One region of the Thalassotalea sp. Y01 genome, then DNA from elsewhere that is predicted to be linked to it. Evidence: predicted binding sites of a transcription regulator. Region 1 holds the regulator's gene; each other region holds the start of a gene.

The links. The regulator LexA, encoded in region 1, represses DNA repair genes until DNA is damaged. The targets are predictions, from matches to a motif close to TACTGTATNNNNATACAGTA.
Region 2: a site for LexA is predicted at 2,257-2,276, ahead of recN (DNA repair protein RecN). Genes of this name have one in related genera too.
Region 3: a site for LexA is predicted at 2,588-2,607, ahead of imuA (translesion DNA synthesis-associated protein ImuA). Genes of this name have one in related genera too.

What each region holds. Positions count from the first base shown of each region.
Region 1 is NZ_JABBXG010000004.1:98,973-103,215, forward strand. It holds gene HII16_RS06985 (hypothetical protein) at 1-435, shown strand, start outside; gene HII16_RS06990 (fasciclin domain-containing protein) at 605-1,168, shown strand; gene lexA (transcriptional repressor LexA) at 1,572-2,186, shown strand; gene coxB (cytochrome c oxidase subunit II) at 2,664-4,217, shown strand; gene ctaD (cytochrome c oxidase subunit I) at 4,230-4,243, shown strand, end outside.
Region 2 is NZ_JABBXG010000001.1:231,753-235,995, forward strand. It holds gene HII16_RS00900 (DUF6702 family protein) at 1-411, shown strand, start outside; gene grpE (nucleotide exchange factor GrpE) at 506-1,108, opposite strand; gene nadK (NAD(+) kinase) at 1,316-2,197, shown strand; gene recN (DNA repair protein RecN) at 2,328-3,992, shown strand; gene HII16_RS00920 (outer membrane protein assembly factor BamE) at 4,138-4,243, shown strand, end outside.
Region 3 is NZ_JABBXG010000002.1:175,499-179,741, forward strand. It holds gene HII16_RS03635 (error-prone DNA polymerase) at 1-371, opposite strand, end outside; gene HII16_RS03640 (DNA polymerase Y family protein) at 415-1,896, opposite strand; gene imuA (translesion DNA synthesis-associated protein ImuA) at 1,893-2,579, opposite strand; gene HII16_RS03650 (SOS response-associated peptidase family protein) at 2,873-3,568, shown strand; gene udp (uridine phosphorylase) at 3,606-4,243, opposite strand, start outside.

The DNA of each region.
Region 1 (4,243 bases):
GATCATGATGGCGACGGCGATGTGGATGAAGATGGCGATGGACTGGTCGATGAAGTTGAAATAAAAATCAATTCATTAGCGGTTAAAACCAGCCAAAGTAACAGTATTTATAGTCACAAAATTGAAATCATAAACCTTGTTGAAGATGACAATTTCAATAGCGTCAGTGTCTACTTTGTGCAAAATGATGAGTTGATCGAAACTTCAACTAATTATCGCCATATCAGTTACGCAAACGCCAGTAATATCGAGCTGTTAAACAATACCTACACAGTATATGCCGTTGCCAAGCGCGACAGCAGCGAGATACTGCTCGCCTCACAAGCAATTAACTTAGACGAGTCCAGCCAAGCCATGTTCTTGTTACTGCAACAAAATGAGCAATCGGCTAGCGGCTACGACATGACATTTGCAAACCAAAAAGAAAGCAACTAACCACACACATTGCTGCCACTCTAGAGAGTTGGATCACGGTAGTTTGTCGTGACTTTTTTGCAGATAACCAGTCATAGCTCGGTGGTAGCAATGTATTAAGTGATCTTCTGGCAACGAATTACCGTAAGAACTCCATCACTATCAACGTCAAAATAAACAGAGGAACACTATGATGAATACGGTAATGAGTTCATTAACAAAAACCATTGCAACACTATCTGTTGCGACTTTTTTAAGTGCATCGGCTTACGCAGCAAAACCCAAGTGGGCGGAAAAATCCGATGTAAGTATCGTCGATTTTGCTGTTGCCGCGTCTGGCGAACCATTTGATTTTGACAGCAATGGCGAAGATTTTGACGTATTAGTCGCCGCGCTGATCGCAACCGGCACCGTCGCCGCGTTCGATGGCAGCGATTTGACCGTATTTGCGCCTAATGACAACGCCTTCTACATGCTCACCAACACCACCAATGATGCCGATGCGTTTAATGCCGCTGTGAGTTTACTGGGCGCTGATGGCGTTGCTGATGTATTGAAATACCATGTTACCGAAGGCGTGCGCAATTCACGCTCTGTGACCCGTGCGAAAATGGTTGAGATGCTTGATGGCAACAGCATTTATTACGACGATGGCCTGATTATTGCCGAAAAATCAGAAGCGAAGATCATCAGCGAAGATAATCGCTTATCAGATGGCATGGTGCATATCATCGATACAGTATTAGAACCTTAATCACAACCGTACCTGAACAACATAATGCTCGTTTAAACGCCCTTAATGAGGGCGTTTTTTATGTGCAAAAAAATATCTAGGTTAGTTTTGTCGATTCAATACGGATTCATGCTTTAAGTATTAGCTGGCGCTTGAAACACAGGGTCAACACTCAAGAAACGACCAAGGTTATAGTCATACACCCGTCCGTTCATATGAATCAATTCAGCGTCATCCACTAAAACCATCATATCTAGAATCAAAAAAAAGCGAATTTATTTCATAATTTATTTGCGTTGGAACGAATTTAGTTTTGAACTGGAACCTACACATATCTTGTAAAACAATAATTTATTGGTTGCGATTCTTATCAAGCTGTATATACTGACAGTTACTGTACAGATAAACAGGCTGTAAAAATATCATGCGAGCATTGACTGCCAGACAACAACAAATCTTTGATTTGATAAAAGAAAAAATAAACGAAACCGGCATGCCACCGACACGAGCGGAAATTGCCAACTTTTTTGGTTTTAAATCAGCAAATGCTGCGGAAGAGCATTTAAAAGCGCTGGCCAAAAAGGGCTTTATTGAAATGCTACCGGGCACCTCCCGTGGTATCAAATTAGCCGAAGAGCATGTTGAAGAAGAAGGCTTGCCATTAATTGGTCGAGTTGCGGCAGGTGAACCTATTCTTGCCCAAGAGCACGTTGAAGACAGATACAAGATCGATGGTAGTTTGTTTCACCCTGCTGCCGATTACTTATTGCGCGTTAATGGCGATAGCATGAAAGACATCGGTATTCTCGATGGAGATTTGCTGGCTGTGCACCAATCGACAGACATTCATAACGGTCAGGTTGTGGTGGCACGAGTAGAGGATGACGTCACCGTCAAACGCTATAAACGAGAAGGTAACGTTGTCTATTTACACGCTGAAAACGAAGCATTCTCGCCGATTGTTGTCGATTTAACCAATACACCTTTTAATATTGAAGGAATCGCCGTCGGTGTGGTTCGCAATGCTGACTGGATGTAGCCCAGCAAAACTGTACAAACTTTAAGCAGCCAAATATCCTCTAGAAAGCGCCCAAGTTAGGGCGTTTTTTGTATCATAAAAAAACCTCCATCGCCTTGTCTTGTCTATAACCCATTAAAACACAAGAGTATTTACTCTAGTCCCATTTGTAATCTGGATTGTAAAAAAGATTTACAAATTTCTAACAAAGCGCTTTACCTTGTATAAAAATTAGGTAATTCTAGAGCATGAAATAAACAAAAACAGGCCGATTGTTTGCCACCTGGTGACACCAGCCGATTACAACAATAAGAGAATACGCTAAATCTACCACGTCAAAACTAAACGTAGATTTGCAGTACGTAAATGGCCGAGTTAATCATTTAACCGGTATAAAACAATAACAATAATTTACGGAAATTTGCGACATCGAATGAAGATGTATCTTGTCCCTTTTTCTGTATTTTCTTTGGCTTAGCAAGCAGAAGGAGATGTCGAGTGAAAAGACGTAACCTGGGTTGGCTGTTGTTGGCAAGTACGTTTGCCAGTTCAGCTTGGGCAGAATCGCAATTGAATTTGACTAAAGGTGTGACGGATGTCAGCCAAAATGTCTATGATTTGCATATGTTGGTTCTATGGATTTGTACCGTCATTGGTATCGTAGTATTCGGTGCTATGTTCTGGTCCATGATCTTCCACCGTAAATCGAAAGGCGTAAAGCCAGCCGATTTTCATGAAAGCACTAAAGTAGAAATACTTTGGACCGCTATTCCTATTCTTATTCTGATTGGTATGGCATGGCCAGCAACCACGGCCTTGATTGATATGGAGGATAACTCCAATTCCGACATAACCATTCAGGTCACCGGTTCCCAATGGAAGTGGCATTACAAATATTTTGATCAAGGCATCGAATATTACAGTGTGCTGTCTACCCCACGCGAACAATTTGATAATCGCGAAGGTGACGGTGAAGCAAAAGGTGAAAACTACTTACTTGAAGTAGATAAGCCTTTAGTAATTCCGGTTAACCGTAAAGTACGCTTTCTAATTACCTCAGATGACGTAATTCACTCTTGGTGGGTTCCAGCGTTTGCCGTCAAGCAAGACGCAAACCCGGGCTTTATCAATGAAGCTTGGACCAATGTCAATGAGCCAGGTATTTACCGTGGCCGTTGTGCCGAGCTATGTGGTAAAGACCACGGCTACATGCCAATCGTTGTCGATGTGCGCAGTGAAGAAGACTATGAGCTTTGGATCAACGAACAGAAGATTGCCATGACCAAAGCCAAGCAAGCAGAAGCTGCCTCGCTTAATGCTGAAATGTCTATGGACGATTTGATGACATTGGGTGAAACAACCTATACCGCGCACTGTGCCGCTTGTCACCAACCAAATGGTCAAGGCCTACCGCCTGCATTCCCTGCACTCGCAGGTTCAGGTATCGCTGTGGATGCTGAAAAAATGGCTGAACACATCAGTGTGGTATTCAATGGTCGTGCTGGAACCGGTATGCAAGGTTACGGCAAGCAACTTAGCTTGAAAGAGATAGCTGCTGTTGTTACCTATGAGCGTAATGCTTGGGGCAATAATATGGGTCAAACCGTACAAGCCAAAGACGTTCAAGAAATTGGTCAAGGTGTAAGTGGCGCCAGTACTGAACCGGTTGCACCAGATGGCGCAAGCGACAGTGCAGCAACCACACCTGAAGCAGAACCTGTACCAGCGGCTGAAGTGAACATGGACGATTTGGACATGGCTCAACTTATGGAGCTCGGCGAGCAAGTATATGTTGCTAAATGTGCCGCTTGTCATCAAGTAAATGGTGAAGGTATGCCGCCAGCATTCCCTGGTCTAAAAGGCAGCGCTATGGCCACCGGTGATATCGCCGCTCATATTGACATGGTTGCTAACGGCAAACCAGGTACCGCTATGCTAGGTTTTGCCGCTCAGCTAACGCCACAAGAGATGGCCGCAGTGGTTACCTACGAGCGCAACGCCTGGGGTAACGATACCGGCGATGCTGTGCAAGCCAAAGATGTAGTCAAATAAGGGGGAATGATTATGAGTACAGCTAC
Region 2 (4,243 bases), on a different contig from region 1:
ACCAACAACATAGAAGTATCGCATCGTTTTTATCTGCATGATGCTGAGCATGCGATTGCTGATATTTTGGGTAGCAACTCAGACCTACTATCGGATCTAGCCAGCCAGCAAAATTTTGCTACCTATATTCAAAAACAATTTCGTTTATTGGATCAAAGCAAAAACCCATTAGCCTTAGGCAGTGTTGGCTTTGAAGTGGAAGGTAAGTACTTTTGGGTATACCAAGAGATTGCCCAACCTGAAAACTTGTCGGCGATATACATTAAAATGCGAGCATTGCAGGACGTGTGGCCAGGTCAAATTAATCAGATCAACGTTGAATACAGTGACCAGCCGACAAACGGCAATAAAGTGCGCTCTGTTCGCGTATCGGAAGATGACGATTGGCAGCGTATTGAGATTGAACGATAAGAGCTAAGGGCGAATTAACTGGCACAAATAGTATAGAAACAAAAAGGCTCACTGAGCAACAGTGAGCCTTTTCTTACACAGATTCTTGTATTAGTTATTTAGAAACCATAACCATAGCTGGACGAATCAGGCGGCCGTTAAGCTCGTAACCTTTTTGCATTACGGCAATAACGGTGTTTGCTTCAACACCTTCTACCGGTTGCATAGACATTGCTTGATGCAATTCTGGATTAAATGGCTGGTCTTGTGGGTCAACGGCTTTAACACCGAACTTATCCAAACCGGAAATCAAACCTTGCAACGTCAAGTTAACACCATCATAGGTGGTCTTTTGCTGTTCATCTTCAGCATTAATGGTGGCTAGGCCACGCTCTAAATTATCAACAACCGTTAGCATTTCACCCGCAAATTTTTCAAGCGCAAACTTTTTCGCTTTTTCAACTTCCTGCGCACTGCGACGACGAATATTGTCAACTTCGGCTTTGGCGCGAATAACGGAATCTTTTTGCTCATCAACTTTTGCTAATGCAGCGGCAAGCTTTTGCTCTAGTTCAGCAATTTTTTCTTGCTCTGCAGACAATACTTCTACTTCTTGTTCTGCTTGTTGCTTTTCAACAACAACCTCATCTGTATTCTCTACCGTTTCTTGCTCTATGGTATCTGGTTGCTGTTCTGTTTTATTTGACTCGTTCGTCATCGATAACTCCACAATATCTTTTCCCAAGCTCAGCTAGACGCAACACAGCGACTGACTCAGGAGGTACTGATTTTAACTAAAACATTTATGGGGGCATTATATACGCTTTCAAGCATTAATTTTAACTAAAATTCCTAACTCAGCTTTACTTTAGCTAATTTCTTAGTAAAACTGCGTTTATATAGGAAAAAACTGCAACACCTCTAGATGAGCAAGTTATATAACACCATAGGATTAATAGGAAAACCCGATCACGATGGCGCTTTGGCTACCATTGCGGCTTTGCATCATTATTTGGAAAACAATGGTTACCACGTAATGATTGAAACTAAGGTCAGCGAAAAACTCAATAAAAACTCAGATATCACCTTTGATATCGTTGAAATTGGTGAACAAGCGGATCTGGCCATTGTTGTTGGTGGTGATGGCTACATGCTTGGTGCTGCACGCGTGTTGGCCAGTCATAATGTCGCCGTATTAGGAGTTAACCGTGGCAATTTAGGGTTTCTTACCGATCTCTCTCCAGATAACCTGATTGAGCCATTAGAAGCAATTTTAGAAGGTAAATCTAATACCGAACATCGATGTTTACTTTACGCAGAAGTATACCGCCACGGTCAACTAAAGAGTTCTAACGCCGCCATGAATGAAGCGGTTCTGCATCCGGGTAAAGTCGCGAGCATGATGGAGTTTGCGGTTTATTTAGGTGATACCTTTATGTTCTCACAGCGCAGTGATGGCATCATCATTTCAACGCCGACTGGCTCAACAGCATATTCAATGTCTGCCGGCGGCCCGATTATGACCCCCACTTTAAACGCGCTTAGTTTGGTGCCAATGTTTCCGCATACTTTATCATCAAGGCCTATTGTGGTTGATGGCGACAGTGAAATTAAAATTGTTGTTGCCGAGAATAATCACGAAGAGTTGCAAGTAAGTTGTGATGGTCATGTGATTCTTGCAGTAATGCCTGGCGATGAAATTCGTATTAAAAAAAGCAAATTTACATTACGCCTTGTGCACCCACTAGACCATGATTACTTCAGTGTTTTGCGCACCAAACTTGGTTGGGGCAATAAGGTCTATTAAACAACCCATTCGATTGTCGAAAATTCAAACTTGCATTCATTGATAAACACTGTTAATTTTACTGTATAAATTAACAGTGTTTATTTTATCCCGTGGTTTAGCCACAGAACTATAACAATGAGTGCCAAACATGCTTACCAATCTTGCCATTAAAAACTTTGCCATTGTCAGCTTTGTTGAGATCGACTGGCAACAAGGAATGACCACCATCACCGGCGAAACCGGTGCCGGTAAATCCATCGCCATCGATGCGTTAGGTTTATGCTTGGGGGATAGAGCAACCACCAACACCGTTCGCCCTGGCACCGATAAAGCTGAAATTACTGCCAGCTTCGATATCAGCCAATTAGTTAAAGTGCAAACATGGTTGCAAAATCACGATTTACAACAAGATGATGAATGCATTATCCGCCGGGTGATCTCTAAAGAAGGTCGTTCAAAAGGCTATATTAATTCCAACCCGGTGCCTTTGGCACAGTTAAAAGAGCTTGGCCAAAAGTTGATTAATATACATGGTCAACATGATCATCAATTGTTGTTAAAGCCAACAGAGCAGCGTCGTTTGGTGGATGATTTCGCTAATAATCAAAAGCACATTGAAAAAGTACAAACCCTGTATCACCAACACCGTCGATTAGAACAAGAAAAACAGCAATTACTCGCTAATGTTGAACAGCGTCAAGCTAAGCAACAATTGCTACAATATCAGGTACAAGAGCTCGATGAGTTTTCTTTACAAGCGAATGAATTTGAACAGCTAGAAAATGACTTTAAGCGCAATGCCAACGTGCAACAACTGATGCAAGTTAGCGATTTATGTTTACATCAACTTTCTGATAGTGATGAATACTCTGCGCTGTCGTTGATTCAAAAATGCAGTGAGCAGTTAAACCAGTTAGTCGACCTAGATGCTAATGCGACTGCCATTGCAGAGATGGTCAATGAAGCGAGAATTTCATTGGAAGAAGCGAGCAATGATCTTAGCGTGTATCAACAAAATATTGATATTGATCCACAAACCTATGCCTTGATTGAAGAGCGCTACGCCACTGCAATGCAATTAGCACGAAAACATCAAGTACGACCTGAAAATCTATTTGCGCATCATTGCTTGCTTAGGCAAGAACTCGATGGCATCGCTGTCGATGATCATCGACTTGAATTTATCGACAGCGAGTTAGACCAATGTATAGAGCAATACCAACAAGCCGCCGTTAAACTGCGCGACAAGCGCGTGCAAGCCGCGAAGCAATTGGCAAGCAAAATTACCGCTTCGATGCAGCAGTTAAATATGGAAAAAGCGCAATTTAGCGTGCAAGTAACCAGTGAGAAACCTGATCAAGTTCTGCAATTTGGCTTAGATCATATTGAATTTGTTGCCAGCATGAACCCTGGCCAACCTCTTGAGGCGATCCATAAAGTCGCCTCTGGTGGCGAGTTATCTCGCATTAGTCTAGCAATCCAAGTCATACTATCCGCTAAGATCATCACGCCTACATTGATTTTTGATGAGGTCGACGTGGGTATCAGCGGCCCAACAGCGGCTATGGTCGGTAAGCAACTGCAAACACTGGGTCAATCAACACAAGTTATCTGCGTAACGCATTTACCGCAGGTTGCAAGTCGCGGTCATCAGCAATTGTTCGTTGCCAAACTCAGCGATGGTAATCAAACCCAAACTCGAGTCAATCAACTTGATCAACATAAGCGTGAGCAAGAAATCGCTCGCCTTCTCGCTGGTGATGAAATTACCGAATCCAGTATGGCAAATGCTCGTGAACTTTTAGCCAGTTAAACTATCTGATAACAACGGCAACATATACCTTGGCCTTTGCCCTTGCTTTTGCTCGGCTTAAAAGGCCAAATTGTTGCATAAAAAGCTTTCATATAAGCGCCCCCTTGGTTATCATTCAGGCACTGACTTTTAGGATAATAATGACATGTTACGAGCTTTGATTATCGGTGCGGCCATTTGTTTAACATCGGCTTGCGTTTACCGAATAGATGTACCACAAGGCAATTACATCGAACAAAAACAAATAGACA
Region 3 (4,243 bases), on a different contig from region 1:
GGTAGCCAAATCAACAAACAATGCTTTATGGACATCAGATCCCAATCTGACAATTGATAACTGCCCTTTTCACTGCGTCGTCTGGCATTACTGATAATACGGCACAGCTCAGCGTAACCGCGGCGTTCAGGGCACAGTAGAATCAGTTTTAAGCCTTGATATTGAAATAAACTGCCAACAATCAACTCTACCGATAAGCTGTTGGCTTTTATTTCACTAAAGGCTCGAACAACACCAGCAACCGAACATTCATCGGTAATCGCCAACGAACGATAACCAAGAAACTCCGCCTGATTAACCAACTCTTCAGGGTGAGATGCGCCTTTGAGAAAGGAAAAATTGCTTTGACAATAAAGCTCAGCGTAAGCCACTTAGCCTCTCCTGATAGGTTTGAATGAGTTTATGACGCTCATATCAACTGAACAAACCATGCACAAACCATTCTTGCTCAGGGGTGCGAAACAACCATAACCAACGCCCTTGTTCAGAGCAGGCAATAAAATAATCTCGCGCCATATATTGCTCATCCCACCAGCCGCTAATAATGCGCTCGGGACCATGCTGTAATGTGACCTGTTCATCGAGTGGTAATGGTTGCGGTAATAACACACTGGGTCGATGACTTAACCCGCTGTTCTTCGTAATCTGTTGATTGCCTCGCTTAGTATTGCCGTCTTGGCTGCGATTTAACAAAGGCTGGCAACAACGTACCGCCCGCTCAGGACGATGTTCATTGATGCTTTGCACTCCAACAATGGCATTTTCTCCTAACTTGGCCTGTAACCTAGATACCAACTCATTAGCCGACACCACGCCTTGCTTACCTGAGAATAAATCAGCCTTTTGGTAATCATTGCCGTGCACTTGTTTGGCATCTACGGTTAAGGCAACGATAGGCGCTTCAATGCGCAGTGACTCTAACGTTAATTGACTTAACTCCAACCAGCTTTGCGCCCGGTACTCACCATAAGCACTGCTAATCGATACGACTTTCGGTTCGACGTCATCATCACGAAAATGCAGTGTCAGTAATACTTGCTGACAACGTTTATCCCGTAACGATAAAAATCGTTCCAATAGCTCATATACCTTCAATAACGGTTTTTGCAGATACTGTAAATTACGGATTTCAAACAAGAGTTCAAGGAAATGACTGAATTGTTCACTGGGGTGAAAAAAACTCACCGGATGTTGTAACTGTGCCGTAAAGCGGCCCACATAGTTGACCAAGTCAATATCAAACCGTTTGGCAATCTCTGTTAAAGGCAACGCCAGTAGTTGATGCAACTGTTCAATACCAACGCGTTTAAGGTTCTCTATGTTTTTTTTGCTAAGCCCGGTTTGGGCTAATGTGAGGGGTCGTAATGCCCGCTCAAGATACGGTTTATCCGCACTGATAATATCGCCATGATTTTTTGCCAATAGCATCGAACTGTATACGGAAAAACCTGTGCCATAGTGATAATCCACATCCAATTGTGCCAAATGGCTTGATAGCGCCAACCAATAATTATCCAGACCATGATAAAGCGTGAGCATATTGCTGACTTTCAGCAATAAACCGTTTGGCGGATATAAACAAATATCCGCGCTTAGCAGATATAACCAACGCGCTATGTGTTGCAAACGCCGTTGTTCAATGGTTTGATCATAAGGGTAGACTTTTAAATCTTGACACAAAGAGGCCGCGCTGCCGAGCCCCATACCGATATCGATGCCCTGCTGTAACGCACTGTGATTAACTTGCACTGTCGCATGAGTTTTCTCATCGACAATAATAATCGGGGTGCTGTCGTCATCAGCATACAACGAATTAAGCTGTAATTTAGGAAAGTGTAAATACAACCATAACGGCGGGCCACTATTGGCCACGGTATTCTCCATTAATGAGCTCATGAAACGACGCGAACATCAGGGAACATAACGACATTATCGGCTTCAGGCACCGTAACTAACCATGGCCAAAATCGCCCTAAATGCACCACAAATGCTGCCGATGGCCAACCACGTTTACGTTTATTAATGGTCACTTCAAGGCCCTGCTGATGCGACGCTAAGGACAAGCTTAAATCAACAGGCAAGGCGATATCATCCGCTTTTTGTTGGCGCAATAAAAATTGCCGACAATCCCCGGTTTGAGCGGCCAACTGCAATCGTTTGACTTGATGCACTTGTAACGGCTCGTCGAACCACAACAAGACATCACTGCAGCAACCGCTTTGTAAACATTGCTCAGCAGCCCACAAAGCCTGATGCGCCTGCTCAGGATAAAGACACAGTAAGCGACTTTCATCAACATTGGCATATTGCAATGAAGGGCTATTTATAAGCCCTGGAGGGTTTATAAACACCAGCAATTGCTGTGCATCAGCATTCGCCATTAATGGCATCAGCAAGCGCAACTCACCAATACCGGGCTGAGTCAGTAATTCAATAACCCCGGATTTAGGGAAGCCGCCGCCTAATTTGCTATCCAGCGGCTCATAGCCTGATGCACTAAACCCCTGGTTGTCATGATGTTCATCATTGCCATGCCATACTAGCTGTTTGTGCTTTAGAAGATCGATTAATTCATTCATAACTTTAAACCTGTATATTTATACAGTATAGTTGCTGTGTAAACAGGGATCAAGAGCATTACAACAAATTAAAATGCATTACAGGTTAAGCAACAACCAAGTAAATTAAGGTAAGCATATGAATTTTAAATGTTAAAATTTATATTAAGGTAAGTATTAACATTATCTAAAGACAGATTATAAAGACGTCATGCAACATTTCAGCTAACGGCTATCGACACCAATAGCCTCATAACCATGACGTTAGCTTGTAAACTAAACTGAAATAGCCAAACCACAGGAACCATAGCGACATGTGTGGACGATTAAATATAAGCGACGATCCTTTTGTAGAGCAGTTATTGCTAGAGTTGGGAATTGAAAACCCAAGGCAAAGAATGAATTTTTCGCGCTTTAAGCGTGCCACAGACAGCATATCAATTGTACGTGAGCACAACGGTAAACGACGTCTGGATGATGCCACTTGGTGGTTACTATTGGATAAAGACGACCAAGGTTTTAAGCCATCTAAGTACACGTCGTTTAATACCCGTTACGATAAACTCAACGTGCCCCGTAGCGCCGGTTTTAAAGCATTTAGAGAGTCACGCTGCGTCGTAGTGGCCAAAGGTTTCGGCGAAACAGAGTTTGTTAATCGCAAACCCATTCATTACTTTGATATGACCGCTGAAGATGGAAGCGCTCTAGCCCTTGGTGGATTATACCGACAGTGGTATCACCCAAAAACCGGACAAACGGCACTCAGTTGCTCGGTTATTACCTTACCGCCGCACCCTAAGCTCAGTCATATCCACTCTAAAGCCATGCCATTAATTTTGCCTCAAGACGATGACAGTATTGCCATGTGGTTAAATGCTAACTTGCATAACGTCGAGGTATTTAACGATTTATTAAAGGCCAGGTTGCCGCAAAACTTACTCGCTTGGCCTATCGACAAGCCCAGCCTGCATAACGCTATAGGTGCGCAACAGTTACTTGTCGCCGATTAAGTCGCTTCCCTGATCATCAAGACAGCGCTTGGTTTTGCTAATTGATATCGGCCAATAATAATTGTGCAGCACGAATCACGGCTTTTATTGACCGCGACTCGACCAGCTTATGGGTTTCTGCATTAGGGATTTCACTCTTATGTCGGTTGACTATCACCCCTGCCAAACAACCGGCTTGCAAGCCAGAGCTGGCGCACATGGTCAATAACGTCGCCGATTCCATTTCAAAGTTCAGCACCCCCATGTCTTGCCACTCTTTGGCGGAACCAACAAAGCGTCTGACGACACGGCCGGTATAGGTGTCATAGCGCTCCTGCCCTGGATAAAAGGTATCGCTTGAGGCAGTGACACCAGTATATACACCACAATCTTGCTCTTTCGCAGCATTAACCATGGCATGACTGATTTGAAAATCGGCAACCGCTGGGAACTCCATTGGTGCAAAATGTAAACTGGCACCATCGAGTCTGACAGAACCTGTAGTGACAATAATATCACCGACATTAATGTCCGGTTGGATCGCCCCCGTAGTACCAATACGTAAAAAGTAACGCACGCCAATTTGCGCTAATTCTTCTACGGCAATAGACGTTGATGGGCCACCAATACCCGTAGAACAGATCACCACTTGGTGCCCGTCAATAGTCCCTGTGTATAAGGTATATTCGCGTTGTG